DNA from 3 places in the Bradyrhizobium sp. WYCCWR15520 genome. Region 2 is predicted to be linked to each of the others. Evidence: predicted binding sites of a transcription regulator. Region 2 holds the regulator's gene; each other region holds the start of a gene.
The links. The regulator LexA, encoded in region 2, represses DNA repair genes until DNA is damaged. The targets are predictions, from matches to a motif close to TGTTCNNNNTGTGTTCNG.
Positions count from the first base shown of each region.

Region 1: a site for LexA is predicted at 5,480-5,497, ahead of AC0QUY_RS05660 (DNA recombination protein RmuC). Genes of this name have one in related genera too.
Region 3: a site for LexA is predicted at 2,402-2,419, ahead of AC0QUY_RS23985 (PA0069 family radical SAM protein). Genes of this name have one in related genera too.

Region 1 is NZ_JBWBWM010000004.1:76,154-86,680, reverse strand. It holds gene AC0QUY_RS05690 (DNA polymerase III subunit gamma/tau) at 1-897, shown strand, start outside; gene AC0QUY_RS05685 (YbaB/EbfC family nucleoid-associated protein) at 922-1,242, shown strand; gene recR (recombination mediator RecR) at 1,244-1,849, shown strand; gene AC0QUY_RS05675 (hypothetical protein) at 1,873-2,298, shown strand; gene AC0QUY_RS05670 (AmpG family muropeptide MFS transporter) at 2,404-3,774, opposite strand; gene AC0QUY_RS05665 (GIY-YIG nuclease family protein) at 3,852-4,157, opposite strand; gene AC0QUY_RS05660 (DNA recombination protein RmuC) at 4,240-5,448, opposite strand; gene def (peptide deformylase) at 5,620-6,147, shown strand; gene fmt (methionyl-tRNA formyltransferase) at 6,288-7,220, shown strand; gene truA (tRNA pseudouridine(38-40) synthase TruA) at 7,220-7,957, shown strand; gene AC0QUY_RS05640 (dihydrofolate reductase family protein) at 7,954-8,616, opposite strand; gene dapE (succinyl-diaminopimelate desuccinylase) at 8,651-9,817, opposite strand; gene AC0QUY_RS05630 (DUF805 domain-containing protein) at 9,810-10,427, opposite strand; gene dapD (2,3,4,5-tetrahydropyridine-2,6-dicarboxylate N-succinyltransferase) at 10,514-10,527, opposite strand, start outside.
Region 2 is NZ_JBWBWM010000001.1:83,753-94,279, forward strand. It holds gene AC0QUY_RS00405 (bifunctional diguanylate cyclase/phosphodiesterase) at 1-197, shown strand, start outside; gene AC0QUY_RS00410 (hypothetical protein) at 1,035-1,307, opposite strand; gene AC0QUY_RS00415 (hypothetical protein) at 1,354-1,569, opposite strand; gene AC0QUY_RS00420 (hypothetical protein) at 1,780-2,943, opposite strand; gene AC0QUY_RS00425 (S41 family peptidase) at 3,165-4,499, opposite strand; gene AC0QUY_RS00430 (hypothetical protein) at 4,678-4,839, opposite strand; gene AC0QUY_RS00435 (hypothetical protein) at 5,089-5,400, opposite strand; gene AC0QUY_RS00440 (HAD family hydrolase) at 5,526-6,152, shown strand; gene AC0QUY_RS00445 (molybdopterin molybdotransferase MoeA) at 6,179-7,390, shown strand; gene lexA (transcriptional repressor LexA) at 7,598-8,299, shown strand; gene AC0QUY_RS00455 (hypothetical protein) at 8,528-8,950, shown strand; gene AC0QUY_RS00460 (hypothetical protein) at 9,035-9,271, shown strand; gene AC0QUY_RS00465 (ComEC/Rec2 family competence protein) at 9,279-10,527, opposite strand, start outside.
Region 3 is NZ_JBWBWM010000021.1:63,000-73,526, forward strand. It holds gene AC0QUY_RS23975 (GNAT family N-acetyltransferase) at 1-598, opposite strand, end outside; gene AC0QUY_RS23980 (VOC family protein) at 611-1,066, opposite strand; gene AC0QUY_RS23985 (PA0069 family radical SAM protein) at 1,220-2,380, opposite strand; gene AC0QUY_RS23990 (glycosyltransferase family protein) at 2,573-3,145, shown strand; gene AC0QUY_RS23995 (bifunctional helix-turn-helix transcriptional regulator/GNAT family N-acetyltransferase) at 3,251-4,186, shown strand; gene moaB (molybdenum cofactor biosynthesis protein B) at 4,313-4,876, opposite strand; gene ypfJ (KPN_02809 family neutral zinc metallopeptidase) at 5,030-5,968, opposite strand; gene AC0QUY_RS24010 (DNA methyltransferase) at 6,248-7,381, shown strand; gene AC0QUY_RS24015 (hypothetical protein) at 7,561-7,887, shown strand; gene AC0QUY_RS24020 (glutathione S-transferase family protein) at 8,023-8,715, shown strand; gene AC0QUY_RS24025 (nuclear transport factor 2 family protein) at 8,879-9,313, opposite strand; gene AC0QUY_RS24030 (carboxymuconolactone decarboxylase family protein) at 9,346-9,903, opposite strand; gene AC0QUY_RS24035 (LysR family transcriptional regulator) at 9,994-10,527, shown strand, end outside.

The sequences.
Region 1 (10,527 bases), on a different contig from region 2:
GTGCTGTCCGATCTCGCCGAATTCGTCAATTTCGTCACCCGCGTGAAGATCGTGCCCGCCACCGCCGACAACGTCGCGTTCGGCGAGACCGAGCGCGTCCGCGCCCGGGAATTTGCCGCAAAGCTGTCGATGCGGGTGCTGTCGCGGATGTGGCAGATGCTGCTCAAGGGGATCGCCGAGGTCCAGACCGCGACCCGGCCGGCGGCGGCCGCGGAAATGGTGCTGGTGCGCATTGCCTATGTCGCCGACCTGCCGACGCCGGACGAGGCGATCCGGATGCTCGACCAGAACGGCGGAGGGACGCAGATTGCCTCTGGCGGCGCGGCGCCGGCACGGGCCGCACCCTCCGCACCGGTATCTTCAATGTCCGCTTCGCCGTTGCGTGCTCCGGCATCGCCCCGCTCAGGCGCGGAAGCCTCCGCCCGCCCGCAAATGGCACCGTCAGCACAAACGGACTCCGCGCCCGTGCTGCGAATCACGACCTTCCCGCAACTGGTGGCGCTCGCCGGCGAGAAGCGCGATATCCTGACCAAGACGGCGCTGGAAGCCGACATGCGCCTGGTCCGCTTCGAGGACGGGCGGCTGGAAGTTGCGCTGGAACGCGTCGCGGCGCGCGGGCTGGTCAACGACCTCTCCCGCAAGCTGGAACTGTGGACCGGGCGGCGCTGGACCGTGATCGTCTCCAACGAGGCCGGCCAGCCGACTCTGCGCTCGCAGAACGAGCAGGCGCGGAACGAGCACGCCCGCGCCGCGGAGGCCGATCCGCGGGTGCAGGAGGTGCTGGCGCGATTTCCCGGCGCCAAGGTGGTCGAGGTGCGCCGGCTTGCCGCCGAGCCGCCGGAATCCAATATTATCGCTGATGACTTGAACGAGAGCTCCGACGGCGACGACGACTGATCGGACGCTCGAGAGGACGGACGAATGGCTGATTTTCTCGGCATGATGAAGCAGGCCGCGCAACTGCAATCCAAGATGCAGGCGATGCAGGAGGAGCTCGGCAATCTCGAGGTCGAGGGCATCTCCGGCGGCGGGCTGGTCGCCGTGCGCATGACCGCGAAGATGGAAGTGAAGGGCGTTAAGATCGATCCGTCGCTGATGAAGGCCGAAGAGCGCGAGGTGCTCGAGGATCTCTTGGTGAGCGCGCATAATGACGCGCGGCGCAAGGCGGAAACCGCGGCGATGGAAAAGATGCAGGCACTGACCGGCGGCCTCGGCCTGCCGCCCGGGCTTGGTCTGACCTGAAATGGCCGCCAGCGTTGCCGGCCCTGAAATCGAACGCCTGATCCAGCTCCTAGCGCGGCTGCCGGGGCTGGGCCCGCGCTCGGCGCGGCGCGCGGCGCTGCATCTGATCAAGAAGCGTGAAGCCCTGATGACGCCGCTCGCGGGCGCCCTGCAGGTCGCCATCGACCGGATCCAGGTCTGCAAGACCTGCGGCAATATCGACACGCAAAATCCCTGCACGGTGTGCACCGATCCGCGGCGCGATCCCTCGACCATCGTCGTGGTCGCCGACGTCGCCGATCTCTGGGCGCTGGAACGCGCAAATGCGACCAACGGCCGCTATCACGTGCTCGGCGCCACATTGTCGCCACTGGATGGTGTCGGGCCGCAGGATCTGACCATCGATGCACTGGTGGCCCGCGCGCACGAATCACAAGTCGGCGAAATCGTTCTGGCGCTCAATGCAACGGTTGATGGCCAGACCACCGCGCACTACATCACCGATCTTCTGCAGGACGCCAACGTCAAGGTCACCCGGCTCGCGCATGGCGTGCCTGTCGGCGGCGAGCTTGATTATCTCGACGAAGGTACGCTATCGGCTGCCATGCGGCAGCGAACGCTGTTCTAACCCCACAGACGGAACTGATCGACATGACGAAACCTCGATTCGGCAGACGCTCCCGCTTTGCGCTCATCATGGCAGCGGCGCTGATCGCGCCTTCCGCATGGGCGCAGCAGGGCGAGCCGGCGCCGAAGCCCGGCAAGCCGATGAATGCCGGCGACGTGTTGTCAGGTGAACTTAACGCCATGAAGGGCGGCAAGAAGAGCAAGCGCGCCGCGACCTACCAGATCACCAGCGAACCGCGCCGGCTGCCGCCGCCGAACGGGCTGTGCAATCTCGAAACCGGCCCTGAGACATTCCAACTCGTCACCACCAGCGACGCCCAGGCCGCGCAGCTCAAAAATTTCATCGGCAAGGAAATTTCCGTGAAGGTCGACGAAGTCGCCTGCGCCCAGGACGCCGGTCAGATGAGCGAGGCTGTGATCACCAAATGGAGCGTGGTGACCAAGCATTGAGTTGCGAACTTCGTAGCCCGGATGGAGCGAAGCGCAATCCGGGATGATCTCTCCGCCTGTATGCCGACCCCGGATTTCGCTTCGCTCCATCCGGGCTACAAACGCTTAAACTTTCACCGGCCCCACTGCCTCGAAATGCCCGCGCCGCTGCAGCCACGCCAGCAGGATCAGGCTAGGCACAGCCACTACGACCGAGATCACGAAGAACAGCGGCCAGCCCGTTGTCTCCGCCACAAAGCCCGCACCTGAGGACAAATAGGTGCGTCCGACGGCGGCGAGCGCGGTGAGCAGTGCGTATTGGGTCGCGGTGTGCAGCGGATTCTGGCACAGCGCCGAGAGATAGGCGACGAAGATCACGGTTCCGATCGCACCGGTGAAGTTTTCCGCCGAGATGGCGACGGCCAGCGCCCACTGGTTGGTGCCGACAAAGGCGAGCCACGCGAACACGAGGTTGGAGATCGCCTGCAGCACGCCGCCGATCCACAGGCTTGCGACCAGCGAATAGCGCCGCGCCACATAGCCGCCGGCAAAACCGCCAATCAGGGTCGCGGCGAGGCCGACGCCCTTGACGATGGCGGCGTAGTCGTTGCGGGTGAAGCCAAGGTCGATCACGAACGGCGCGGTCATGGTGCCGGAAAATGCGTCGGTGAGCTTGAACAGCACCACGAAGGCGAGCGCCACCCAGGCATGCTTGCGGGACAGAAATTCGGAGAATGCCCCGATGGCCGCATGCATGACGCGGGCGAGAGCCGACTCGTCGCGGGTCGCTGCTTCCGCGCGCACCGATTGCTCGGGCTCGGTGGCGGCGAGCGCCGTGAGGGTGCCGATCAGCACCAGCGCGGCCATGACGACATAGCCCCACATCCACGCTGAACCGCGCCCGATGCCGGTGCTCTCGAACGCCGTCACGATGAACAGCACGCCGGCGGTCGACACCAGCATGCCGATCCGGTAGGCCGCGACATACGAGGCCATGCCGGCGGCCTGCTCGCTCTCGGGCAGGCTTTCGACGCGAAACGCATCGACGACGATGTCCTGGGTCGAGGACATCATGGCGACCAGAAGCGCGCCCAGCGCCACGAACAGCGGCGAGCGCGCCGGATCCGTCAGCGCCAGCAGCAGGATTGCGCCGATCAGGAGCAGTTGCGAGAACACCAGCCAGCCGCGGCGGCGGCCGAAGGCGCGGGTGAACACCGGCACATGCAGCGCATCGACCAGCGGCGCCCAGATGAATTTAAGCGTGTAGGGCGTGCCGACCAGCGCGAACAGCCCGATGGTGACGAGATCGACGCCGGATTCGCGCATCCATACCAGGAGCGTCGATCCTGACAGCGCCAGCGGCAGGCCGGACGAAAAGCCGAGCATCAGCACGATCAGCACGCGGGGTTGCAGATACACGGCCCAGGCCTCGCGCCAGGTTGGCGCGGGGGCGGCGGCTTTTTCTGGCGAAACGGAGGCGGATTCTGGTGCTGTCATGGAGGGGTGTTAGCAGATTCTGCAACAAAAAGACTGTCATCGCCCGGCTTGACCGGGCGACCCAGTATCGCAGAGGCCTATCCGCCGCCCCCGCCAATCTCAGCGTAAAGATCGATCCAGTCCGGATTTTGTTTCTCAATTAGCGATATCTTCCAGGCTCGCGGCCATTTCTTGAGCCGTTTTTCGCGCTGGATCGCATGTTCGATCTGATCGAAGATTTCGAAATAAACTAACCGGGTCACCTCGTGCTTCTTGGTGAAACTCTCGGCGATTTTGAGCTTGTGCTGGCCAACGCGGCGGACGAGATCGTTCGTCACGCCAATGTAAAGCGTACCGCCGATGCGGCTGGCGAGAATGTAAACGTAGTAACTACGTGCTCCCATCTACCGTCTCTGGGATACTGGGTCGCCCGGTCAAGCCGGGCGATGACGACCTAATTTGGGGCTGCAACGCTCCAAGTGCTTGCTACTCCCCCGCCTGCAGCTTGCGCGGCACGGGGAACAGTTCGGCCGTTCCGCCCTTCACCACGCGCGGTGCCTCGATCGGAGCATCCGCCTTGCTGAAATCGAGTTCCTCGATCCGGCCCGCCCGCTTCTCGATCTTGTCGGCGGAAATCAATATCTGCCGGACGTCCTCGTTCACATCGCCAAAATGCTTCTGCAGTTTCAGCACGCGATCACGCAGGCGCCCCAGATCGTCGCCGAGGTTGAGCACCTCGGTGCGGATCTGGTCGGCGGCATCGCGCATCCGCGCGTCTTTCAAAATCTGCTGCATCACCTGGATCGCCAGCATCAATAGCGAGGGCGACACCAGCACGACGCGGGCGCGGTAGGCTTTCTGGATCACGTCGTCGAAACCGTCGTGGATTTCGGCATAGACCGATTCCGACGGCACGAACATCAGCGCGGTGTCCTGGGTCTCGCCGGTGATCAGATATTTCTCGGCGATGTCGTTGACATGCTTCATCACGTCGTTGCGCAGGCGTTGGGTAGCGAATTTGCGCTCCTCGTCGCTGCGCGCATCGTGCAGCGCGGTCATCGCTTCCAGCGGGAATTTCGCGTCGATGCAGAGCGGGCGCTGATCGGGCAGGAACACGACGCAGTCCGGCCGCTTGCCGGATGAGAGCGTGTACTGGAATTCGTAAGCGCCCTGCGGCATGCCGTCCTGCACGATCGCTTCCATCCGCGCCTGGCCGAAGGCGCCGCGCGACTGCTTGTTGGCGAGGACGTCGCGCAGCGTGGTCACTTGAGACGTCAAGTCGGTGAGATTCTTGTGCGCGTTGTCGATGATGCCGAGCCGCTCATGCAGCACGCGCAAGCTATCCATGGTGTGGCGCGTGGTGGCTTCCATCGACTGGCCGACCCGATGCGTCACCGAATCCAGCCGCTCGTTGACGGCGCGCGCCATCTCGGCCTGGCGGCCGGCCAGCGACTGCGCCATGGCGTCGACCCGGCCGGTGGATTCGCTCTGCGCCCGCAGCATCTCGCTCAGACGCTCTTCCAGTTCATCGGCGCGGATCGCCTGCGCCATCGCCAGTTCCGCGCCCCGGCGGCCGGAGCGGGCAATCACGATGGCGATGGTCAGCAACAGTACCAGCGCGAGCGTGCCGAACCCGATCAGCGCCTCGCCAACATGAATCGGCAGGTCGCCGACCGTGAGAAGAATTTCGTTCATGTCAGCCTTGTAGCCCGATTCGCCGCCGAGTGCGAACGAAGAGGGAACATTTATGGTAAACGGCGGGTTAATTTTCGTGGTTAACGCCGCGTTAAAAATCATGGTTAAGGCCGCCTTAACGGGCTTCCCGGCGCATTGACCCCGGCAAATCAGCAGCTTAAATCGCGCGCTATGGCCCTTAGAGAAATCATCATCCTGCCGGACAAGCAGCTCCGGCTGGTCTCCAAACCCGTCGAGAAGGTGACGACGGAGATCCGCAAGCTCGCCGACGACATGTTCGAGACCATGTATGACGCGCCCGGCATCGGGCTCGCGGCAATCCAGGTCGCCCAGCCGCTGCGGCTGATCACCATGGATCTCGCCAAGAAGGACGAGAACGGCGAGACCAAGCCGAAGCCGCGCGTCTTCATCAATCCGGAAATCCTCTCCTCGTCGGAGGAAATGTCGGTCTACGAGGAGGGCTGCCTCTCGATCCCCGAATATTACGAGGAGGTCGAGCGCCCGGCGAAGGTTCGCGTCCGCTTTACCGATCTCGATGGCAAGGTGCACGAGGAAGACGCCGACGGCCTGTTCGCCACCTGCATCCAGCATGAGATCGACCATCTCAACGGTGTGCTGTTCGTGGACTATCTGTCGAAGCTGAAGCGCGACCGCGTGATGAAGAAATTTACAAAAGCCGCCAAGCGCGCGGCGGAGTAGGCCCCACTCTATCGACCGTCATGCCCAGGTTCGTGCCGGGCATCCACGCCTTCCTTTCTCGCTGCCAGCAAGACGTGGATGGCCGGGACAAGCCCGGCCATGACGGAGTAAACTAGAATCGTACCGGGGTTTTCCACCTGATGCCACTCCGCCTCATCTTCATGGGCACGCCCGATTTCGCGGTGCCGACGCTGCTGGAACTCGTGGCCCATGGCCATGAGGTCGTCGCCGTCTACACCCGCGCGCCAAAACCGGCCGGGCGCGGCATGAAGATGCAGCTGAGCCCCGTGGAGCAGGAGGCGCGGCGGCTCGGCATTCCCGTGATGACCCCGAGCACCCTGAAGACGCCGGAAGCGCTCGCCGAATTCCGCACGCACAATGCCGACGCCGCCGTCGTCGTCGCCTACGGCATGATCCTGCCGCAGGCCATTCTCGACGCGCCGCGCTATGGCTGCTTCAACCTGCACGGCTCGCTCTTGCCGCGCTGGCGCGGCGCGGCCCCCATCAACCGCGCGATCATGGCCGGTGACGTCGAGAGCGGCGTGATGGTGATGAAGATGGATGTCGGCCTCGACACCGGTGATGTCGCGATGGCGGAGCGGCTGGCGATCACGGACAGCATGACGGCCGCCGACCTGCACGACGCACTGGCGCCGCTCGGCGCCGACCTGATGGTGCGCGCGATGGGTGGGCTGGAGCGCGGCGGATTGCAGCTCAGCAAACAGAGCGAGGACGGCGTGACCTACGCGGCGAAGATCGAGAAGGCCGAGGCGCGGATCGACTGGAAGCGGTCGGCGCGGGAAGTGCTGCGGCATATTCACGGCCTGTCGCCGTTTCCCGGCGCCTGGTGCGAGCTGGCCGCGGAAGCGGAGCCGGTGCGCCTCAAGATACTGCGCTGCGAGTTGGCGAGCGGGTCGGGTGCGGCTGGCGAGGTGCTGGATAACGACCTTGCCATCGCCTGCGGCGACGGTGCCATTCGCATTGTCGAGCTGCAGCGCGCCGGCAAGGGGCCGATGAAATCAGCGGAATTTCTGCGCGGCACGGCGCTGAAGCCGCCTGCGCGGCTGGACTGATGCCTCGCTACAAGCTCATTATCGAATATGACGGCACGCCGTTCTCCGGCTGGCAGATCCAGGATAATGCGCCGACCGTGCAGGGCGCGCTGGAAACCGCGGTGAAGGCGATCTGCGGCGAGGACGTGCGCGTGCATGGCTCGGGCCGTACCGACGCCGGCGTGCATGCGCTGGGGCAGGTCGCGCATTGCGACATTCAAAAGCCGTTTCCGCCGGGCCGGCTGCGCGACGGGCTGAACGCGCATCTGCGTCCGCATCCAATCGGCGTGCTCTCGGCCGACATCGTGGCCGATGATTTCGAGGCGCGCTTTTCAGCGAAGAAGCGGCATTACCGCTACCGCATCACCAACACCAGAGCCAACCTCGCGCTCGACATCAAGCGAAGCTGGCGGGTGCCGCGCCATCTCGATACGGATGCGATGGACGTCGCGGCCAAGCGGCTGCTCGGCAAGCACGATTTCACCACCTTCCGCGACACCGAATGCCAGGCGAAATCGCCGGAGAAGACGCTCGACCAGCTCGACGTGATCAGGGAGGGTGACGCAGTCTCGATTCTCACTTCCGCCCGCTCGTTCCTGCACAGCCAGGTGCGTTCGATGGTGGGGTCGCTGGTGTGGGTCGGCGAAGGGCGCTGGAGCGCCGACGACCTCGCCGCGGCTCTTGCCGCCCGCAACCGTGCTGCCTGCGGCCCGGTGGCGCCGCCGGAGGGATTATATTTGGTGCGGGTGGAGTATTAGGCCGGCTTGAGTACCATGTGCGTGGCATTTGCCGTCGCAACATGGTCGGTCACCTCGTAGCCAAGGCTCGGCAGATCAAGCCCCGCGAACAGGTTCTCGCCAGATCCAAGCAGGATCGGCGCAATCGCAATGTGCATTTCGTCGATCAGACGGGCGCGCAGATATTGCTGGATGGTCGCGACGCCGCCGCCCACCCTCACATCCTTGCCGCCGGCAGCCGCGCGCGCCTTTTGCAGCGCCGCCTCGATGCCCTCGGTCACGAAATGGAAGACCGTGCCGCCCTTCATGGTGATGGGAGCGCGGGAATGATGCGTCAACACGAAGACATCGCAATGATAGGGCGGCTCGTCGCCCCACCAGCCCTTCCAGGAGTCATCCGGCCAGGGTCCGCGCACCGGGCCGAACATGTTGCGGCCGAGGATCCACGCACCGATGTTCTCAAAGCCTCGCGTCGCAAAATCGTCATCCGGGCCGGTCGTGCCGGCATCCTTCGCGAACAGCATTTTCTGAATGGTCTGCGTCGGCAATACCCATTCGTGCAGCCCCAATCCGCCGACGCCGAGCGGATTATCGGCGTCCTGGTCGGGGCCCGCGCCATAGCCGTCGGCGGATATGCTGAAGCAGCGGACAACGAGCTTACTGTTGGCTGAACTGGTCATGGCGCCACATCATCCCCGATGATGACGGCACAAGTCAGGCAAAATATCGGTCCAGCACGCCGCGATAGATTTTCGTCAGCTTCTCCAGATCCGACACTGGCGTGCGCTCGTCGACCTGGTGCATGGTCTGGCCGACCAGGCCGAATTCGATCACCGGGCAGTAGCTCGAGATGAAGCGCGCGTCCGAGGTGCCGCCGGACGTCGAGAGCTCCGGCTTGCGTCCGGTGACTTCCTCGATCGCGCTCACAGCCAGATCGGTGAACGCGCCGGGTTTGGTCACGAACACGTTGGAGTTGGAATATTCCCACACGATGCGGGCGCGGATGCGGTTGCCGCAGGCTTTCGCCAGCCGCTCCTCCACCAGGGCGCGCAGCGTCTCCTGGGTGTGGTTGTCGTTGTAGCGGATGTTGAATTTGGCGCGGGCCTGGCCGGGGATGACGTTGCTCGCGGTATTGCCGACATCGACCGAGGTGAATTCGAGATTGGACGCCTGAAACTGCGCGCTGCCATGGTCGAGCGGCTCGTCGGAAAGCGCCACGATCAGCCGCGAAATATCCGGCACCGGGTTCGACGCGCGGTGCGGATAGGCGACATGGCCCTGCACGCCGTCGACATGGAGCGTGCCGGATTGTGAGCCGCGGCGGCCGATCTTGATGCAATCGCCGAGCACTTCCACATTGGAGGGCTCGCCGAGCACGCAATGGTCGAATTTCTCGCCGCGTTCGGCGCACCACTTCAAAAGCTTGATGGTGCCGTTGACCGAAATGTCCTCTTCGTCGCCGGTGATCAGAAACGAGATCGAGCCCCGGCCATCTTTTTGCGGCTTGCCGCCATTGTCCTTCAGATATTGCAGCACGGCAGCGACGCTGCAGGCGATGCCGCCCTTCATGTCGACCGCGCCGCGGCCATACAGGAAGCCGTCCTTCACTTCGCCCGAGAATGCGCCGAGCGTCCACGCCGTCTCGTCGCCGGGGGGCACCACGTCGGTATGTCCGGCAAAGGTGATATGCGGCGCCTCGGTGCCGATCCGGGCGTAGAGGTTGTCGATGTCGGCGGTGCCAGGCTCGCCGAAGGTGACGCGATGCACCTCGAAGCCGGCTTCTTTCAACAGGCGCTCAAGGACGCCGAGCGCGCCGGCATCGGCAGGGGTGACAGACGGGCAGCGGACCAGGTCGCGGGTAATGGAAACGGCGTCATTCATAGCCCGGCTTAACACGCCAAACCGGCGGCGGGCCAGCCTTGTGCGGCACCATCTCGATCTCGCTCTGCTGGTCCCAGGGTGGACGGGTATCGAGTGGCGGTTTCGGCGCCAGCGGGTCAGGCCCGAACCGGTTGGTCTTTCGCGAGCCCTTCAGGCAATACATTTCGATGAAGCCCCACAGGCAGAGAACGGCTGCGGCAATGGCGAGCGGCAGGTCGGCGTAGGAATCGGGGAGCCGATCTGCAAACTGATTGTGGAGGCCGGGCACCGCGAAGAACGGCACCATCCACCAGCCGCTCTTGTCACGGTCGTGCAGCCGCTTGATGGAGGTCGCGAAAAAGACCCACATGAGCAGCGACGTGCCGAACAGCTTGATCAAGAGCCGGGGGAGGTCGGCCAATGTTAGGGATCGATACGCGTCGGGGTCCACCAGCTTGAAGAGGTCCGTGGCCCCGAAATGGAAGGATGCGGGGCCGCCGAACAGGCTGTGAATCGCAACGATCACCAGCCCCACAGACATCATCAAGCCCAACTCGACCACCCCCGCGAGCCACAGCTTGGCGCGGTTGATGCGGCCGTCAAAGCGGAACAGGTACCAGGTCCAGTCCATGCGCAGAGCTCCGGGGACGAAAACCCGTGGTCCGGTACGTTAGTCGCGCTGGAAAGTACCCGGTTCGAAAAGTCCCCGGTTCGATCTCAGTCCCGCAGCA
Region 2 (10,527 bases):
CAGCCGAAGGCGTCGAGACCGAAGCGCAGCGCGAATTGCTGCGCGAACTCGGCTGCTCGGAAATTCAGGGCTACCTGTTCAGCCCGCCGAAGCCGGCGGCGGAGCTGAGGCCGCTGTTGCTGGCGGATCGGGAGCGGCCGGGCGAGGCGTCGACGAGCCGGGCTCGCAAGCGCAAGCCGGTTGCGCGCACAGCGTAACGTTACGACACTGCCTGCCACCGTCATTGCGAGCCATCGGGCCGCGACCCGTTGGCTCGCAATGACGTGGAGACACATGTTCGCATTCTCGCAGCATGATTTGCCCGAGTTGTACTGTATCGTTTCGCCCCAGAAGTGAGAGGGCGCAGGGAATGCCGGGTGCTTTGCTGCACCCGCGGTCCCGTGTGCAAATGCACTTAAGGAAATGCGCACACGAGCATACAGGTACAGCCGGAGCATCCCGGCATTCCCTGCGCAGTGGGTTTACGGCTTATGCCGCGCTCTCCCTGGAGACGAATTCCTCTTGCCTCCATCGCCGGCGGATTGACGGCTCGCAGTGGCCCGGTTGGGCATTGCAAACCTCCGCCGGTTTAACGCCAGCCACGGGCGCCAGGACCACACGGTTTTGCCGTACGCAGCTTCCCCTGCCAAAGACTTCGACCAGACAGTGCGCGCCGGCCGAAATTCTGACGGAGGCGTTTAAGCGCCGTTCATCTGCGCGATGTGTTCGCTCACGGAAACCGCCCTGCAAACACCTTTCGCGCCGACGCTGCCGCGTCCACCGCAACCCGTCCCAACGTCAGTGACGATGGCCAACGCCCCTCTCTCGGAACGGGATGGCCGGATTTGTAGTGGTGATTTGGGGCGGGCGAGAAGTGGATTATTTTTGCGTGCGGGGCTGGACGGGGCAAATCACCTTGAAGTTGCTGCGGAAAATCGCACAATCGCGCACGGCAAAAGCCTCCGACCGTCCACTAGTCCAGGCCCTGTCGCGTTTTAAACGACGCTGGCGCCCGCGTCGAACCGACGAGAATTGAATGCAGTGTCACCGTAACCCTAGACCGAATTAGCTTCGTTCTTCAGTTGCGCAGAGCGCTCTTCCGCCGTCTTAACGGCCGACTCAATGGCATTGAGCGACATCTCAGTGGGATGTTTTCGAAGGATATCCAAACCAAGGGAGATGCCCGCGAGAGCCTGGAGCGATGTGGCGTTGGCCGTCATGTCAAGCAGCAACTCCAAGGCGCGTTCTGGTGAGGCAACGCGCGCAATGAAGTCGCCTATCGCGAATGCCAAATTTTCGTCGGCCAAATGACCGAAGCGGTTTGCCAAGCAACCGAAGAAACGTTCCAGCTGACTTTCCGACAGTTTCTCTCGATCAATTATAAAGTGCCAAGATCAGCTCATCCAAGCCTGGTCGCCTTGTCACGACAGGATCTAAGAGCACGCGACAGATGAAGTCCACGTGCTCTTCCGAAACGAATTCGGCGGTCAAAAGCGAATCCCCAAACTCACGAGCGACTGCCTGCCCAACCTGCAGCGACTGAAGCTGTGTCGCAGCACCCAACCGACGGTATGCGAGTTCGAAATCCAACGGAACCTCCCTCCGGAATCGCCGCATTTCCCGGAATGGTCCACCAAGCGGCGGGAGCAATGAAGGAAGCATCCTCGGTCAACGGCTTTCCAGATCGGCAAACGAACTCACTACCTCGCCAATTTTGTAGTACGCCTTGCGATTCGACCTTTCCCACCCCGCCGGCGCGCGCTTGTCGGCGGGCTTTCTTATCAAAGAGCAAGTAACTTGCTAGAGCCGCGCCTTCTGCGCGAGCGGCACCCGAAACGTCCTGAAGCCTTCGATATCGGGAAACCCCTCGGCTGCTTCGCGCGAAGCCAGTGTCAGGACCGCGGCCGGGACTTCGCCGCTGATCAGGCGGTCGATCGCGCCTCGCGTTCCCTCGCTGAACTGGACTTCGGCGGCGCCCGCCGCCATGAACGCGGCGCTGACACGGCCGCTGGACGCGGATTGCTTCTCCTCGATTGCGATGTTCTTGTTGTTGAGGTCGGACAATGAACCGATCTCTGGACGTGCGAGGACAAGCGCGACCAGATTGTCCGGCTCGTCCGGCGATGCGGATGTCGTCTTTGCGGTGTCTTGGACCGGCTCTATTTCCGGATTGTCCAAATTGCTGGCCGCTTCCCGGCCCGTTCCGATGGCCGTGACGAGGTCGGCCCTTCCCGTCGCTTCCACCAGCTGCTGCTGCAGGGTTCGTGTCGCGGGAGCGCCGGCGACCGCGGCAGGCGTTGCGGGGGGAGCCGCGGCGAGTTCGAGCGTGGCCGGCGGCGGCAGGGTGACCTCGGATTTGGCTTCCGACTTGGCCTCGGTCTTAGCTTCAGACTTCGCCTCAGACTCGGGCTCGGGCTTCACCTCAGACTTCACTTCAGACTTCACCTCAGATTTGGGAGCCTCCGCGGGCTGTGACGCGGCGATGGCGGCTGGCTGGCTGGGCGCCGGCTTCTGAGGGATTTCCACTTTGCGCTCCGGCGTCTGGCCGCCGGCGACGGCCTTTTCGCGGGGCACGGGCGGCGTAGCCGATGGAATATTCTTGCCGGTCGCGGCGAGACTGGGAGCTGCCTTTTTGGCATTCGACGGCTTGGACTTCGATGCCGCCATGTGACTACGCGGCGCGGAGCGGGACGCCGGCGCGGCCTGCCTTGTCACGCGCGCGGAACTGGCGTGGTCCGGTCCGACCGGGTCCGCCTCAACCGGAACGACGACATCAGTCTCGCGTCCCCCGTGCTGCCGGGCGGACAAGGCCCGATCGGACCAGGCCATGTAGGATTGGCACGCGCGATTGCACGGCAGCCCGTCGATATAAACGATGTCGGGCGAATCCAGCGGATTGGCCTGCAGGGCTCCGCTTGGACAAAGGGAAAAAATCAGGGCCAGCAAGGTCCACTTTTTCGACATGACCACTCCATTCAACGCGCCTGGTTTGCCGCGAGGTACGATTGGATGGAGATGAGGTTTCAAAAAAGTGGTCGTGTTCCGGATCGCCACGCGCCAATATCTCGGCGGCACGAAGTAGCCAGCATGAGCGCAGCGATATACGGGACGATCAACCCGGATATCGCTTCGCTGGGCTACGAGCGCGCAAATTGCTTGCGGCAATGACGCGGTGGGTTCTGAACCTAGTTCGGCACCGCGCGCTTCGCAGCGGTCACCGCGTTCGCGTTCACGCTGCCGCCGCGCAAAAGGTTGAAGGCGGCGTTCAGCGCCTTGTCGTCCTTTTCGTTCGGCGGGACGTAGGCCTGCGAGCCGGCCTGCTCGGCGCCGTCGGCGGCGAGATGGCCGCGCATCGAGGCTTCGCCTTTCAAATCGGCGCGGCCCTTGAGTTCATCCGGCACGTCCTGCAGCACCTCGATGTCAGGCGCGATGCCCTGGGCCTGGATCGAGCGGCCGGACGGCGTGAAGTAGCGCGCCGTGGTCAGTGCGAGTGCGCCATTGCCTGATCCGAGCGGGATGATGGTCTGCACCGAGCCCTTGCCGAAGGAGCGCGTGCCGATCAGCGTGGCGCGCTTGTGGTCGCGCAGTGCGCCGGCCACGATCTCGGAGGCGGAAGCCGAGCCGCCATTGATCAGCACGACCAGCGGCTTGCCCTTGGTGATGTCGCCGCCGCGCGCGGTAAAGCGCTGGGTTTCCTCCGAGGTGCGGCCGCGGGTCGAGACCACCTCGCCCCGGTTCATGAAGGCGCTCGACACCGAAACGGCCTGGTCGAGCAACCCGCCGGGATTATTGCGGAGGTCGACGACATAGCCAGCGAGTTTTTCCGGCGGAATTTCCTTGGAGATGCTGGCGATCGCCTTCTTCAGGCCGTCGGTGGTCTGCTCGTTGAATCGGGTGATCCTGATGTAGCCGATATCGCCGCCGTCGGTCTTGTGGCGGACCGGCCGCACCCGGATGATCTCGCGCACGATGGCGACATCGATCGGCGCGGCGGAACCCTTGCGCACGACCTTGAGCCGGATCTTGCTGTTGGCGGGGCCCTTCATCCGGGCGACCGCCTGTTCGAGCGTCATGCCCTGAATCTGCTCGTCGTCGATCTGGGTGATCACGTCGCCCGACAGCATGCCGGCTTTCGCCGCGGGCGTCTCGTCGATCGGCGTCACCACCTTGACGAGGCCCTCTTCCATCGTGACCTCGATGCCGAGCCCGCCGAACTCGCCATGCGTGGTCTCCTGCATGTCGCTCCAGCCTTTCTCATTCATGTATCGCGAATGAGGATCGAGCGCGGAGATCATGCCGTTGATGGCGCCTTCCATCAGCTTGGAATCGTCAGGCTTCTCGACGTAGCTGGTCTTGATCCGCTCGAACACGTTGCCGAACAGATTGAGCTGGTTATAGGTGTCGGAACGGGCCGCGGCCTTTGCCGCCGCGACCAGATTTGTCCCCTGCGGTCCGACCACGAGAACGGTCAGACACGCGCCCGTCACGGTGCCGAGAAGAAAAGCAAGATTCCTGCGCATCGTGGGGCGTCCCTCTATCTCTACGGACGCCCACCATCCCTTGTGAATCGGCGCCCCTGTCCCGGCCCCGCCAACTCACAATGGCTTTTTGGTCGGATCAAGGCACGCCGGCCCAGGGCAATACGGTCGTTTACAGGTGTGTCGTTTGCGTTCAGGCGGGCTTACGGATTTGAGATCGCTACGAATTCGAGGCCGCTTGATCGGCCTCCCGCAGGCCGTTTTGCCAGGTGGAGGGCCGGGTTCCAAAGCCGCGCTTGGCGCGGGTGCCGAGCCAATAGCCGAATTGCGGGGGAACGTTGCGGAACGGGCCCTCGACGCCGAGTTTGAGCGCGGCGTCCATCGGCCAGTTGGGATTGTTGAGGATTTCCCGCCCGACCGCGATCAGATCGGCCTGGCCATCGCGCAGCGTTCATCAGATGCCAGTCAGTCGGAAAGCCCTTCTCGGCCGAATATTGATGCATCGGCGGCACCACGATGCGGTTCTTTAAGCTGACGCCGCGGATCGTCATCGGGGAAAACAGCAGCGTCTCCGTCTTGCCTGCCTGCCTCGCGGACATCATTGTCCCGGCACGGCGCCGGGATGTGTCTTCTACTTTGCGCTGGTGCCGGTTTTGGTATCGGCGGACTTGGCCTTCGGTTTCGCTGCCGCCTTGTCGGCCTTTGGTGCGCTGTTGTCGCCGCGCATGGTTCCCCAGGGATCGCTGCCCTTCTGTTGTTCCGGAATATTGCCAAGCGACCGCTTGTAGGCCCGCTCGGCGTCCTTCTCGGCCGCGATCTCCGCCCCCGTCTTGGGCTTGTCCTCCTCGCCATATCTGGCGGGACCTTTTTGTTGGGCCAAGGCGGGCCCTGCCAGCAACGAGACCACGGCCGCAGCGCCCAAAATTCTACCCAGGATTTTCATGCCACCACTCCCTGTTTGACCCCACGCTTAGCACAGCTCGCGCAGCGGCTTAAGCGCCGGATTGGGCTCGGACGCAAATCGCCGTGGCCGTTGCCGAGGCCGGTCCAGTTTTGTAAACGACTGCCATGAATTTGCCGCCAGCGCCCCATTCCGTCGACGCCTTGCTGTTCGACCTCGGCCGTGTCGTGCTCGATATCAGCTTTGATCAGGTAATGACCTGCTGGGCGGGGCATGCGGGCTGCGCGCCCGCCGACCTCACCAGCCGCTTCGTCGTCAACGACAGTTTCAAGCATCACGAGACCGGCCGGATCGACGACGCCGCGTTCTTTGCGAACCTGCGGCAATCGCTCGGCATCGGCATTACCGACGCCCAGTTCCTCGAAGGCTGGAACGCGATCTTCACCGGCGAGATGCCGGGCATCGCACCGCTGTTGGCCGGCGCGGCCAAGCGCCTGCCGCTTTATGCCTTTTCCAACACCAATCCGGCTCATGTCGCGCATTTTTCGCAGGCCTATGCCGGCGTGCTCGGCCATTTCCGCGAGATCTTCCTGTCCTCCAGCATCGGTTTGCGCAAACCCGACGCGGAGGCCTATGATCACGTGATAAAGGCGATCGGCGTGCCGGCGTCGCGGATTCTGTTCTTCGACGACTCGGCCGCCAATATCGAAGGTGCGCGGGCGCGCGGCCTTTCTGCCATCCACGTGACATCGACGGATGACGTGGCCAGGGCACTGACTGCGCTTGGAATCTAGCGCTGGAATTTGACGGAGGTCTGCCCGTGGCCTTGATGCCTGTCGCCGATGCGCTTGCTGCGATCCTTGCCGGCGCTATAGCGCTGCCCGAAGAAATGGTGGCCCTCGATGCCGCACATCATCGCATCCTCGCCCGCGACGTCGCCGCGCGGCGGACGCAGCCGCCGCTGGCGATGTCGGCAATGGACGGCTATGCGGTGCGTGCGGCTGATGCCGCCGACGCCAGCGCGCGGCTGAAGGTGATCGGCGAGGTCGCCGCCGGCCGGCCGTTCGAGCGCAAGGTCGGCCAGGGCGAGGCGGTACGGATATTCACCGGCGGCGTGATCCCCGACGGCGCCGACGCCGTCATCATCCAGGAAGACACGGCAGCCGACGGCGATCATATCACCATCACGGAAGCCGCCGTTCGGGGACGGCACATCCGTGCCGCCGGCGTCGACTTTCGCGAGGGTGACGTCCTGCTCAAACGCAGACGCCGCCTCTCTGACCGCGACCTGTCGCTCGCCGCCGGCATGAACTATCCGGAGCTAGCGGTGCAACGCCGCCCGAAGGTCGCTGTGCTCGCGACCGGCGACGAGCTGGTGATGCCGGGGGCAAGCCCCGGTCCTGGCCAGATCGTCTATTCCAACGGCTATGGCCTGCGGGCGCTGGCGCGGGCCGAGGGGGCCGACGTCGTCGATCTCGGCATCGCCGCCGACACTGTCGCCGCGACCACGCAAGGCATCCGCCGCGCCCGCGAGGCTGGCGCGGACATCCTGATCACCATGGGCGGCGCCTCGGTCGGGGACCACGACCTCGTCAAGCACTCGCTGGAGGCCGAGGGCGTCGCCATGGCGTTCTGGCGGATCGCGATGCGGCCGGGCAAGCCGATGATGCACGGGCGGCTCGGCGCGATGCGGGTGATCGGCCTGCCCGGCAATCCTGTCTCCTCCTATGTCTGCGGCTTCCTGTTTCTGGTGCCGCTGATTCGCGCATTGTCGGGCCGCGACCACGTTCATCACGTCAGAGAAAGCGCCCTGCTCGGCCGCGACCTCGCCGCCAACGACCAGCGCGAGGACTATCTACGCGCACGCCTCGAAGCGCGCGAAGACGGCACGCTGGTCGCCGTGCCGGTGAACCATCAGGACTCTTCGCTATTGGGGAATCTCGCTGCGGCACAGGCATTAGTGATACGTCCGCCGTTCGCGCCGGCGGCCGCCAAGGGGGCGCCTTGCGAGCTGCTGCGGCTGCCGGAATGACGCCCCAAGACGCGCCTCAAGACACGTCTTGGACAGAAACCCTGACGCGTTCACCTGAAATTAAGTGGTTGCGGAACACATATCGAACATATAGTGTCCGTTCATGATTTGTTTCGACTGCTGGTGTCTCTGCCTGGGATTTGGGGACTCCCGCCATCCGAGCGCTGAAGATTCGAAACGACGACGCCAACCGGGGGATTGCTCGCGATGCTTACGCGCAAACAGTACGAACTTCTGCGTTTCATCAATGAACGGCTGAAAGAGGCTGGCGTACCGCCCTCCTTCGACGAAATGAAGGACGCGCTCGACCTGCGCTCGAAATCCGGAATCCACCGCCTCATTACGGCGCTGGAGGAGCGCGGCTTCATCCGCCGGCTGCCCAACCGCGCCCGCGCCATCGAGGTCATCAAGCTGCCGGAGCTTGCGGCTGCCGGCAACGGCCGCCGCGGCTTCACGCCGAGCGTCATTGAAGGCACGCTCGGCAAGCGCACGGTGAGCGTGCCCGCCGCCGAGGATGACGGCAATCGCCCGGTCGCGGTGCCCGTGATGGGCCGGATCGCCGCCGGTACGCCGATCGAGGCGCTGCAGACTCGCAGCCACACCATCAGCGTGCCGCCCGACATGCTCGGCTCCGGCGAGCACTACGCGCTCGAAGTACGCGGCGATTCCATGGTCGAGGCCGGCATCCTCGACGGCGACATGGCGCTGATCCAGCGCAACGAGACCGCCGACACCGGCGACATCGTGGTGGCACTGATCGACGAGGAGGAAGCTACGCTAAAACGCTTCCGCCGCCGCGGCGCCTCGATCGCGCTGGAGCCCGCCAACGCCGCCTATGAAGTCCGCATCCTGCCGCCGAACCGGGTCCGGATTCAGGGCAAGCTGATCGGCCTTTACCGCAAATACTGACCGGTGTGCCGTCCGTGGACATGACGGAAAAGAGCCCCGGCCCTTCGCCGGGGTTTTTTGTTGAACGATTGGAACCAAGGCACGTTAGCGCGTTTGTGAATGTGGCGCAGCGCGCCAGTCGCAGAATTGCCCAGAAAAAAGAAAAGGCTCTGCGCCATGTCCACTCTGATAGGGGCCTGTGCCTCCTTGAAGACACGGGTCAGCTATCTCAAATGAGGGAGCCATCCGATGTGTGACTATAGCCTGCATGCTGTGGCTACCCGGCCTGCCCAGGTCGGCGAGACGCTGATCACCACGACGTTCCGCGGTACATCGACCCGCGGCTTTGCGTCGGAACGCGAACCAGCAGTGGCGGTCTGCATGCTTCCCGGCACCGAACTGGCGTTCGCCGAGGACGTCAAATACGACAACCGCTGGATCTGGACGCGAACCACCGACTGGCGGGTCGGCAAATTCAATCAGATCGAACCCGAAGTCGCCGACCGTCATCATGACGCGATCGAATTTCCTGATGGAAGCCATGTGCTGGTGACGCAGCTTTGCGAAGGCCAGCGCGCAACCGTGCTGCAATTGCCGGTGGTTCAGACCGGTGGCGAGCGCGCACCGAAGGTGACGGAAGCACGTCCGGCCGCTTCGATCGTGACCGGATAGACGCCACGTGGATGCGATCCGCCGGTCCAGGCCGGCGGATCATGGTGATGCGTTTTTCAAAATTCGGCACCGAGGGGGCAACCGGTGGTCAACAAAGTCACATGGCAAAGGGCTGGACGCGTCACCGAGCCCGGACGTTACATGTTCAGATATGGCTGGCTCACCATCACGGCCGAAGACCTCGCGATCTGGCAGCAATTCCCCGAAGCGTCTTTCACGCTGGTCAACCTGCCGTCATCCCCCGACGCGCCGGAGGAATTCCACCTCGGCGCGTTCGAGATACCGGCCCATCCGTCCAGCCCCCCAATCGACGAGCATTGAAATCCGCCTACTCTTCCGCCTGAAGGTCCGCCTCGGCTGGCGTCGCATCGACGGCGCGAGGCGGCACGACGCGCGGGGCCAGAACGTTGGCGTCGACCTCTCCCGCGTCGGCAACGGCCGGCGACCAGGGGCGGTCGATCCCTCGCGGCTTCACCGCCTCGACGACAAATCCCTCGCGGCCTCGTCGCAGCGTCATGGCGCCCTGCCGCCGCAGCCGCTCGGCATCGATCACGGAAGCCGCGCAGGAAGCGGGCGCCTGCCGCAGGGTCACAATGAGCGCCGCGCGCTCGCAGTCGTCCGCCAGCGCCTCGGGCCTGAACGCCTGCGCGACCAGGCCGCCGCCGACGGACGGCATCACGCAGCCGAATTCATCGCAGGAGACGCCTGACGTGAGCGATGCATCGGTTGCCGTGCGCGCGTCGGCATCCGCCGCCAGCCACTCCTTCAGCAGGAAGACGTCCCGGGACCCCTTGGCCGCGTGCATCAGATGCAGCCTCCCATCCTGGCCGCGGACGCCGACATGGCGGCCGTCGGCGGAGATCAGGATATCCGGCTGCGGCGCCCTCGCCGCCCACAATGCCGCCGCCAGCACCAGCGCCGCGCCCGACCAGCGCAGCGGCGTGCGCAACAGGCCGAGCAGGATGATGCCGAGGCTCGCCGCGATCAGCGGGCCGATGCCGAACGCCGGCACCCGGCCGACCGCGCCGGGCAGCGCTGCGACCCATTGCGTCACCGCGATCATCCAGTCGATGCCGACGCCCATGATCGCCCAGAACGGGCGATCGAACCCGAATGGCATCGCGACGAGGCCGAGCAGGCCTGCCGGCATCACCAGCGCCGACACCACCGGCATCGCCGCGAGATTGGCGAGCACGCCATAGGGCGTGACCCGGTGGAAGTGGAAGGCGGCGTAGGGCGTGGTCGCGAGCCCCGCCACCAGCGAGGCCAGCAACAGCATGGCGATCTCGCGGCCGCCCCACAGCGCCGCGCGGGCGGTTGCGGTATGATCGGCGGTCGCGAACAGGCGCGGCATGCCGATCTGCACCAGCGCCACCAGCCCGAGCGTCGCCGCAAACGACATCTGGAAACTCGGATGCACCAGCGCTTCCGGCGCGACCGTCAGCACGATCAGGGCGGCGACCGCGAGCGTGCGAAACGTGATCGCGCGGCGATCGACAATGACGGCGATGAGCACCACGGCCGTCATGAAGAACGAGCGCTGCGTCGCGACCTCGGCGCCCGACAGCAACAGATAA
Region 3 (10,527 bases), on a different contig from region 2:
CCCCAACCTCAATCACATAAACGCTCCGGCTTCCGCGCTTGGGGTCGGCTATCGTCTCCAGATAGCACATTCCGAGCTTCTGGAGCGCGTGAATGGACGGTGCATTTCGCGGATCGACAAGCCCGAGCAATCTGCCGCATTTGAGTTGCTCGAACCCGAAAGCGAGCTGCGCCTCGCCGATTTCGGTGGCTATCCCCCTCCCCCACGCCCGGCGCGCAAGGACAAACCCGATCTCAAAATCGTCGGCTCCCAGCGCGTCACATGGCGACAAGCCGGCAAAGCCGATAACTTCGAGGGTGGGCTTTTCGGTCAGAACCGCAATCCCCGTGAGGCTTCCGCCGAAGGTGAATGATCTCCGGATGAAGTCTTCGGCGGCGTCCTCTGCCATCGGCGCTCCGGAAAATGCAAAGCGCATCACGTCGCTGTCGCCAAGGATAAGATTCTGCAGAATCGATATATCCTCGTCGGCCGCAGCGCGCAGAACGAGACGCGGCGTCGTCAAAATGACGAGCGGCTGCTTCTCCGATGCTGGCGTGGGCTTCCGGTCCATCGAGCCGCAATACGGCAATTCGCCGCCAGAGAGAAGCGGCGCCGCCATAACACCACCGGTTTAATCAGGCAGATGAACCCGCCGGTCGTCGCCGACCTCGATGCCGGGCGCGACCACGACTTCCCAGGCGTGGTTGTCGGGGTCGCCGAAATAGCCGGAGTAACCGCCATATTCGGTCTTGTGCGCAGGCTTCAATAGCGATGCGCCGCAGGCAATTGCGAAATCCAGCACTGCGTCGACCTCCTCGGCGGAGCCGCAATTCCAGGCGAGAGTCGTTCCGCGAAAGGTTTTCGACCGCGGCTGGTCCGGCAGCGTGGCGTCGCGCGCGAGTTGATCCCATGGGAAAAGCGCGATGACAGTGCCGCCGGTGTCGAAGAAAGCGACCGCCTCGCCGGTCTCGCTCATTTTTCGGGCAAAGCCGAGCGCTTCATAAAAGGCGATGCTGGCGCGCATGTCCGTTACGCCGAGCGTGATGACTGTGAACCGGGGGACGGGTTTCGGGGATTTTCCGTTCATCTTACTCTCCAACGTCATTGCCTGCGACAAACGCGAAGCGTTTGCGCAAGGCGTAAGCGACGAAGCAATCCATTGTTCCATGGCGAGGATTGGCTTCCGCCTTCACTCTTCGAGCTACGGCGGACAAGTCACTTGCGCTCGCAAGGCCGGTTCTCAGAACAAACTCAGTTGCTGCCCGCTGCGCTTCGGTTTGACGAAATGATCGGTCGTCAGTTTGGAGCGCCGCTTGTTGAGGCCGAGCTTCTCGCAGGCGATTTCGAAGCGGCGTCCGATCATCCAGGCCATCGGGCCTGTTCCCTTCATCCGCGTTCCCCATTGCGAATCGTAGTCGCGCCCGCCGCGCATGTCGCGGATCAGGGTGAAGACGTGGCGGTGGCGGTCGGGGTAGTTCGCCATCAGCCATTCGCAAAAGAGGTCGCGCACCTCCAGCGGCAGCCGCAGCAGCACGTAGCTCGCTTCCTTGACACCGGCATGGGCCGCGGCATCGAGAATGCGCTCGATCTCGGAATCGTTCAGCGCTGGGATGACCGGCGCGACCATCACGGTCGCGGGGATTCCGGCATCCGACAATTGCCGCAGCGCCTCCAGCCGCTTCGGCGGCGTTGAGGCGCGCGGCTCCATGGTGCGGGCGAGCTTGGGATCGAGCGTGGTCACTGAAATCGCGACCTTGGCCAGGTTGCGCTTCGCCATCCGCTGCAGAATGTCGATGTCGCGCGTTACCAGCGCCGATTTGGTGACGATGCCGACGGGATGGCCGGCGCGATCCAGCACTTCGAGAATGCCGCGCATGATTTTGTGCTCGCGCTCGATCGGCTGATACGGATCGGTATTGGTGCCGATCGCGATCATGCGCGGCTCGTAGCCTGGTGCGGCCAACTCCTTTTCGAGCAGCTCCGGCGCGTCGGGCTTGGCGAGCAGTTTGGATTCGAAATCGAGCCCGGGCGAAAGGCCGAGAAAGGCGTGGGTCGGCCGCGCGAAGCAATAGACACAGCCATGCTCACAGCCGCGATAGGGATTGATCGAGCGATCGAAGCCGATGTCGGGCGAGTCGTTGCGGGTAATGACCTTGCGCGAGGTATCGATCGACACCGTCGTCTTGAATGGCGGCAGATCGTCGAGGCTCTGCCAGCCATCGTCGAAGGCAACCCGCGCCTCGGCCTCAAATCGGCCGCTCTGGTTCGACTGCGCGCCGCGGCCGCGCCGCCGCTGGCGTTCGATGCCGACCGCAAGCTCAGAAAAAGGTGTCGCACCCGCCGGCTCGGAGGGCGGCGTGCCCGGCGGGTGCTTGAGGGCATGAGAGGATGCTCGGCTCATAAAGCGAACATAGCACGAGATAAGAACAAATCAAGAACATCATCGACAACAATTCGCAGTGATGCCCGTGTGCCGGAAAGGACACCAGCGCCGCATGCCTTAAAAAAACTGCACGCAAACGGCTGTTTTGATTGTGACAAGGTGATAACAGTGCGGCGTTTTTCACCGTTTGAGCCAGCGAAGCCTCATCCCATGTTGAGCGTGATCGTTCCGACCGAAGGAATAGAACAGCCGGCCGTCGCAACGCTGGCGGCGCTGGTGCCGGGCGCCGCAGCCGGCGTCATCAGCGAGGTGCTGCTGGTCGACGGGGCCGGCAATGGCGTGATCGAGCGGGTGGCCGACGTAGCCGGTTGCCGCTTTCTGAAGTTCGAGGGAACACGCGCCGCGGCGCTGGCCGCCGGCGCGCGCGCGGCGCGTTCGCCATGGCTGATGTTCCTGCACGCCGGCGCGGTGCTCGACAGCGGCTGGATCGACGAGACCACACAGTTCATCCAGACCGTATCGGCCAGCGGCCGACCGCGCGCCGGGGTCTTTCGCTATGCCCGCTCGCCCTATTCGGACGCGCGGCTGCGCGACGGCTTCAAATTCGTCGCCCGCATGATTGCCGGCCCGTCGGCAGAACAGGGGCTCCTGATCGCGCGCGATCATTACGAGCGGCTTGGCGGCTACCGGCCGGATTCCCGCCGCTCCGAGACAAGGCTGTTGCGCCAGCTCGGCCGCTCGGCACGCACCCAGTTGCGCAGCCGGATCATGGTCGTCGCCTGACGGCCTGAGTCAGACGGCCTGAGTCGATCGACCTGCAACAAAAAGGGGCCCAAGCGACGCCGCAACGGGCTTGCAATTTACTTGATTCCGTCAAATAATAATTTGATGAAATCAAATAACGCCCTGGACGGCCAGATCGACGCTATCCGCGGATTCAGCCGCTTCTATACCCGAAAGCTCGGAATCATCGAGCCGAAGCTCCTGCACAGCGCCTTCACGCTGCAGGAAGCGCGCGTCATTTACGAGATCGCGCATCGCCCGACCTGCACCGCCACCGACCTCGCCCGCGACCTCGGCCTCGATCCCGGCTTCCTGAGCCGGACCTTGCAGGCGCTGCAACGCCGCCAGATCCTGACGCGAAAGCCGTCAAAGGACGATGGCCGCATCAACGAGCTCTCGCTGACCGCCAAAGGCCGTGCCACCTCTGTCGAGCTTGAGCGCCGCGCGCGCGAGGAGGTCGGAAGCCTGCTCGTCTCGCTCGAAGACAGTCAGCGCGCCGCCGTCGTGCAGGCGATGACGACGATCGAGCAGGCGCTGGAACGGCCTACGGAGAAGAAGCCGGCCGCTTTTCTCTTGCGCAGCCACCGTCCCGGCGACATCGGCTGGGTGATCTCGAGCCAGGCAAAAGCCTATGCCGCGGAGTATGGCTGGGACATCAGCTACGAGGCATTGGTCGCCGAGATCTGCGCGGAGTTCATCAAGAACTATGACGCCTCGCGCGAGCATTGCTGGATTGCGGAAGCAGGCGGCGAGCCGCTCGGCTCGATCTTTCTGGTGAAGGGGAGTGACGACGTCGCAAAGCTGCGGCTGTTGCTGGTGGAGAAAAAAGCGCGCGGGCTCGGCGTCGGCCACGCACTCGTCGAGCAATGCATCCGCGCGGCGCGTGAGAAAGGCTACAAGAAAATGACGCTCTGGACCCAGAGCATCCTCGTCGCCGCCCGCAAGATCTATCAGGAAGCCGGCTTCAAGCTGGTCGCCACCGAGCCACACCGCAGTTTCGGCCAAAGCCTGATCGGCGAAACCTGGGAAATGGAACTGTGAAGCCCGGGCGTCGCGACAGTACGCGGCGCATCACGCCAGAACTCCTCGACTTCCATATCGGGCGCGCGCATCAATTGCGCATTGAGGCCTGGCGCAACATGTGGCGTGGGCTGTGGACGCTGCTGGTCAGGCTGAAGCGCCTTGTGCTTTAGGCCGCCGCAGGTGCTCGTCCAGCCGTGGCATGATCTCGACGAAATTGCAGGGGCGTGTGCGGTAGTCGAGCTGGGCGGCGAGAATACCGTCCCAGGCGTCGCGGCAGGCGCCCGGCGATCCCGGCAGGCAGAAGATAAATGTCGCGCCCGCTACGCCCGCGGTGGCGCGGCTTTGCACTGTCGAGGTTCCGATCTTGGCGTGGCTCAGCATGTGGAAGGCGATGGAAAAACCATCCATCCGCTTTTCGAACAGCGGCTCGATCGCTTCCGGTGTGACGTCGCGGCCGGTGAAGCCGGTGCCGCCGGTAGTGATGATCGCATCGATGCCCTCGTCGGCGATCCACCGCTTGATGATGACGCGGATCGCATCGACGTCGTCGACGATAATCTCGCGCGCGGCAAGATGATGACCCGCCGCCGTCAGCCGGTCCGCCAGCGTGGCGCCGGATTTGTCGTCGGCCAGCGAACGGGTATCCGAGACCGTCAGCACCGCGATGTTGAGCGGCACGAATTGTTTTGACTCGTCGATGGAGGACATGACTGCTTCTTCCCCTCATGCCCCGGCAAAAGCGCGAAGCGCTTCTTCGCGCAGATGTCCCGGGCATCCACGTCTTCGAACTCACTTGAAAGTATAGACGTGGATGGCCGGGACAAGCCCGGCCATGACGGCAAAATACTTCCTGGCTTCAATTCACAATGCGCCGGCGGCAAACGTGTTGCAGGCCTGCACCGTGCCCTGCTGGTAGCCGGTCATGAACCATTGCTTGCGCTGCGCCGCGGAGCCGTGGGTGAAGCTGTCGGGCACCACCCTGCCCGTCGACTGCCGCTGCAGCGTGTCGTCGCCAATCGCCGTCGCCGTCCTCAGTGCTGCATCGATGTCGCCGGGTTCGATGAAGCCCGGACGTTTCTTCTCCTCGCGGTTGACCCAGACGCCCGAAAGACAATCCGCCTGCAGCTCGACCTTGACCTGCAGCGCGTTGGCTTCCGCCTTGCTGCCGGCCTGCTGTTGCAGCCGCTGCACGCGCGGCAGGATGCCGAGCAGGTTCTGGATGTGATGCCCCGCTTCATGCGCGATGATATAGGCCGTCGTGAATTTGCAGGCACTGCCCGAGCAGCCGCGAAACCGCGTTTCGACTTCGCGGAAGAAAGAAGTGTCGAGGAAGATCTGCTTATCCGGCGGACAGTAGAACGGTCCCATCGCCGACTGCGCCATGCCGCAGCGGCCGCCATTGGTGGCGTTGCGGAACAGCACGATGCGCGGCCCGGTGTAATTCTGACCGCTGGATTGGAAGATCTCGCTCCAGCGATCGTCGATCTCGCCAAGGATGCCGGCGATCATGCTGCCGACTTCGTCCTTCGGCGCACCGGTCTTGGCCGGGCCTGAGCGGCGATCGGTCTGGTAGGTCGGCGCCTGCTGGCCGCCGGTCAGGATTTCGGCGCCGCCGATCAGGATGCGCGGATCAATGCCAAAGGCGTAGCCGACGAGGCCGAGCACGATGATGGTGCCGATGCCGAGCCCACCACCGCCCATCGGCAGGCCAAAACCACCGCCGCCGCCACCCATTCCGCCGCCGCCGTCGTCGCGACGGTCGTCGATACTATCGCTGCGGCGGAAATCATCGTAACGCATGGCGCTGCTTCCTCATCCCCGGCTGTTGGCCCGAATTACCCAACGCGGCAATCACGTAAAATTTCCATTCCATTAATCAATAGCCCGCCCGGCAAAAATTGCCTAGTGCGCAAGCGGCCGCAATCTCTGCTGGCAATGTTGCCGATGAACTCTCTTCGCATTCTGCGTCGATAACATTCTTGGTTAAGTCGATTTTTACTTTGGCGGGTCAATGTATCGCCAGTCGGTTGTTTAGTCCCGCGTCGCCGACAGCGTCGCCTGAGTCAGAGTAATTGAGTCATGGTTGTGTCGCGTCGCGGGGCGTCTGTAAGGGCGCCCCGCACTAAATTTGAGTCTGATTCCAGCGTGCGTATCGTCGTCGGCGATTGCGTCGCCGAGATGTCGAAGCTACCGGCCGGTTCGGTCGATCTGGTGTTCGCAGACCCTCCATATAACCTGCAGCTCAAGGGCGATCTCAAGCGCCCTGACGAATCCCATGTCGATGCCGTCAACAACGACTGGGACAAGTTTTCATCGTTCGCTGCGTACGACGATTTCACCCGCGCCTGGCTGCTTGCCTGCCGCCGCGTCATGAAACCGTCGGCCACGCTATGGGTGATCGGATCCTATCACAACATCTTCCGCGTCGGCGCGATCATGCAGGACCTCGGCTTCTGGGTCCTCAATGATATTGTGTGGCGCAAGACCAATCCAATGCCGAATTTCCGCGGCCGCCGCTTCACCAATGCGCATGAAACCATGATCTGGGCGGCGCGCGACGAGAAGGCCAAGGGCTATACGTTCAATTACGATGCCCTGAAGGCCGCCAACGAGGACGTGCAGGCGCGTTCCGACTGGCTGATCCCGCTTTGCACCGGTGACGAGCGCCTCAAGGGCGCTGACGGCAAGAAGGTTCACCCGACCCAGAAGCCGGAAGGGCTGCTGGCGCGCGTGCTGCTGTCGTCGTCAAAGCCCGGCGACCTCGTGATCGATCCCTTCAACGGCACCGGCACGACGGGCGCCGTGGCAAAACGTCTCGGCCGCCGCTACATCGGCTTCGAGCGCGACAAGACCTATGCGGCTGCGGCGGAAGCGCGCATCTCCGCGGTTGAGCCGCTGCCCGAGGCGACGCTGGCGCCGTTCATGACCGCGCGCGACGCTCCGCGTGTGGCATTCTCCGAACTGATCGAGCGTGGCATGATTCCGCCCGGCACCAAGCTGGTCGACTCCAAAAAACGTCACGGCGCCCTTGTCCGCGCTGACGGCGCCATCATGCTCGGCGACAAGGTCGGCTCGATCCACCGCATCGGCGCGGTGGCGCAGGGCTCCGGCGCCTGCAACGGCTGGACCTTCTGGCATGTCGAGACCAAGCACGGCCTCAAGCTGATCGACGAGCTGCGCGCCGAAATCCGCTCGGAAATGGCGGCGGGCTAAGAGGCAGCTTACCTCAGCACGAGAAGTCCGGACTGCGCGGGCTTTCTGGCCGCCGCAACGCACGACAGCGTGCGTATGCGGCATGGCAGCCGTGTCAGGCGCGCGGGTTGTCGTGCGACTTTTGGTCCATATCTCAGCGAATACTTGCTACATTCATTATCCCATATGAGACTAGTGCCATGCGCACCCGAGGCTCCGAGTCCTTCATTGTGCTGCCACTGCTGCCGATCTTCCTGATCGGCATATTTCCGATGCTGCTGTTGAGTCTGCTGGGCCCCGCCGGACTGATCATCCTCGGCATCCTGGTCGCCTGCGCAGGGCTGACCGACATTCTCGATGCCAGCGGCACCTTCAGCGAGCAGATCATCGTCCACGGCTACGCGAAAGGATCGGAACGTGCGGGACAGCGCACGGCGCTGCGTACGGAAATGCGTTTCGCATCCGTCATGATCGCTGCCGGTGCGGGCCTGGCGGTCGCCGGCATCGGCGGTCTGGCCCTGTCGTAAGCGCCTCCCGGACCGGTCACAAACTCGTCCCTTGTGCATCCGGCAAAAATTTGAGCATGGACGTGGCACCCGGTGGCAATGCCGCCGCGTGCCGCAACAGTTTCCTTGCAAGAAAGCAATGGGGAGAATTCCAAAATGCTCAAATTCTACTTCAACGGATCGCCCAACCCGACCAAGGTCGCCCTCTTCCTCGAGGAAGCCGGCATCGCCTACGAGCCGGTCGCGGTCGATACCCGCAAGGGCGACCAGTTCAAGCCGGAATATCTCGCCATCAATCCGAACGCCAAGGTGCCCGCGATCGACGATGACGGCGTCACCGTGTTCGACAGCAACGCCATCCTGCTCTATCTCGCCGAAAAGACCGGCAAGTTTCTCCCGGCGAACACGCCGCAAAATCGCGCGCAGATGCTGTCCTGGCTGATGTTCGTGGCGACCGGCATCGGGCCATATTCGGGACAGGCGGTGCACTTCAAACATTTCGCGCCGAAGGACCAGAACCACGACTATTCCAATAACCGCTATCAGTTCGAGGCGCAGCGCCACTACACCGTCCTCAACGATCATCTCGCCGGTCGCAAATATATGGTGGGCGACACCTACACCATCGTCGACATGGGGCTGTGGGGCTGGGCGCGGATGGCCGCGTTCGTGATGAGCGAGGACGCCGCCACCAAATATCCCAACGTCAAGCGGCTGGTCGACGAGATCTCGGCCCGTCCCGCGGCCGCCAAGGCGATCGCGCTGAAGGATAACTTCAAGTTCAAAGCCGAAATGGACGACGAAGCCCGCAGCAACATGTTCAAGCACATGTCGGTGAAGGCCGCCTGACCAACATTCCGCAGTTCTCGTCATGGCCGGGCTTGTCCCGGCCATCCACGCCTTAATGCTCCTCAGCACGTAACAAAGACGTGGATGCCCGGCACAAGGCGCCGGGCATGACGGTTTCCATCAGCGCGTCCCGAGACATCCCCGCTCCAAGACTGCCCTTTTCCTAAACTGCGGCCGCCAACTTCAGTTCGGCGGGAAACGGCCCGAGCACGCGCTCGACCAGCGCGGAGTCGCAATATTCCTTGATCTCCTTGATCTTGCCGTTCTCGATGCGCCAGACCATGCAGTATTGGTTATCGTAGCGGTCTCCGGTCTTCGTCACATTGTCGCCGCGCCCTTCGACGACGACGTAGTCGCCTTCCGCGATAAAATTGAACGCGAGCGTGCGCGGGCGCCCGGAGGCGAGGAGCGAGCGCAAGTGACCCATCAGCCCATTGTTGATCGCCTCGCGGCCCTTGAATTCACCGGACCATGAATACTGGCCGGTAACGACCCAGGTCACATCCTCCGCTATGTTGTCGAGGAAGGTCGTCCCGCTCCGGTTGGCGGAATCGGCATAGACCTGTTGCACGAGTTTCTTGTTCGCTGCTGCGCTCATGGCGGCTTCTCCTTTGATAAGCACTCTGTTGATCAAGCTTTGGGAAACGGTCGGCCCACTTCGGGTTCGAGAGGCAGTCGCAAGGCATTCGCCACGTAGCCGACCGTCCGGTAGTAGCCGGCCATCACCAGCAGTTCGACAATCGTCTCATCGTCGAACACGGGACGCAGCGCGCTCCATAGGTCGTCGCTGACGTCGCAACGCTCATGCAATTCGTCGGCAAGCCGGATCAGGAGGGCGTCAGCCGCATCCCAGCACGCGCTCGCGGCGTTGCCCTGCACGGTGGCGCTGACTTGCGCCTCGGTCAGCCGCGCCTCCTCGGCAAAGTAATGCACGCGCATGCCCCATTCGTACTCGCAGCCGCACCGCGCCGTGACCCGCTGCAGGAAGACTTCCCGTTGCCTTAAGCTGACGTGCGAATCCCTGAGATAGGCAGGCGCGCCATTGATGAAGCGCTCGAGCAGCGTCGGATGACGTGCCAGCGTCGTGAACAGCCGGAACGGTGGCATCCAGGATCGCGGCAAGCGGTCGAAGATGGCCTGCACTCGTGCGTCGTAGGGTTCGGTGGCAGGCTTCAGGCGATCGATCATACAGGTCCAGCTTCGTTGTTTGCTGGATCAAATCTCGCGCATCCATCGCCATTCTTCCAATCGATGGAGAATATGATATATATTCACTGAATGAATTTGAATTCGCTTGACCTCAACCTGCTGGTCGCACTCGACGCACTGCTGAAGGAAACCAGCGTCAGCCGCGCCGCGATGCGGATCGGGTTGTCGCAGCCGGCGGCGAGCCACGCGCTGCAGCGCCTGCGCGATTTGATCGGCGATCCCCTGCTGGTGCGAACCGGGGCGCGCATGGAGCTGACGCCGCGGGCGCAAGCCTTGCGCGCGCCGCTGGCGCAGGCGCTCGACCAGGTACGCTCGCTGTTCGTCGCCGACGAGTTCGATGCTGCGAGAAGCGAACGTCAATTTCGCCTGATGATGCCGGACCTGGCGGTCGAACTCTTGATGCCGCCGCTGATGGAGAGGATCACGAAAGCCGCGCCGAACGTCCGGATCGACGTTGTGCCATGGCGGGGTCCGGCGATCTTCACCGCCGAATTCGCCCGCACCATCGATCTCGTGATCTCGATCGGCAACGCTTTCACCGGATTCCACCGGCAACGGCTTTACACCGACAGCGATGCGCTAGCCGTCCGCCGCGGCCACCCC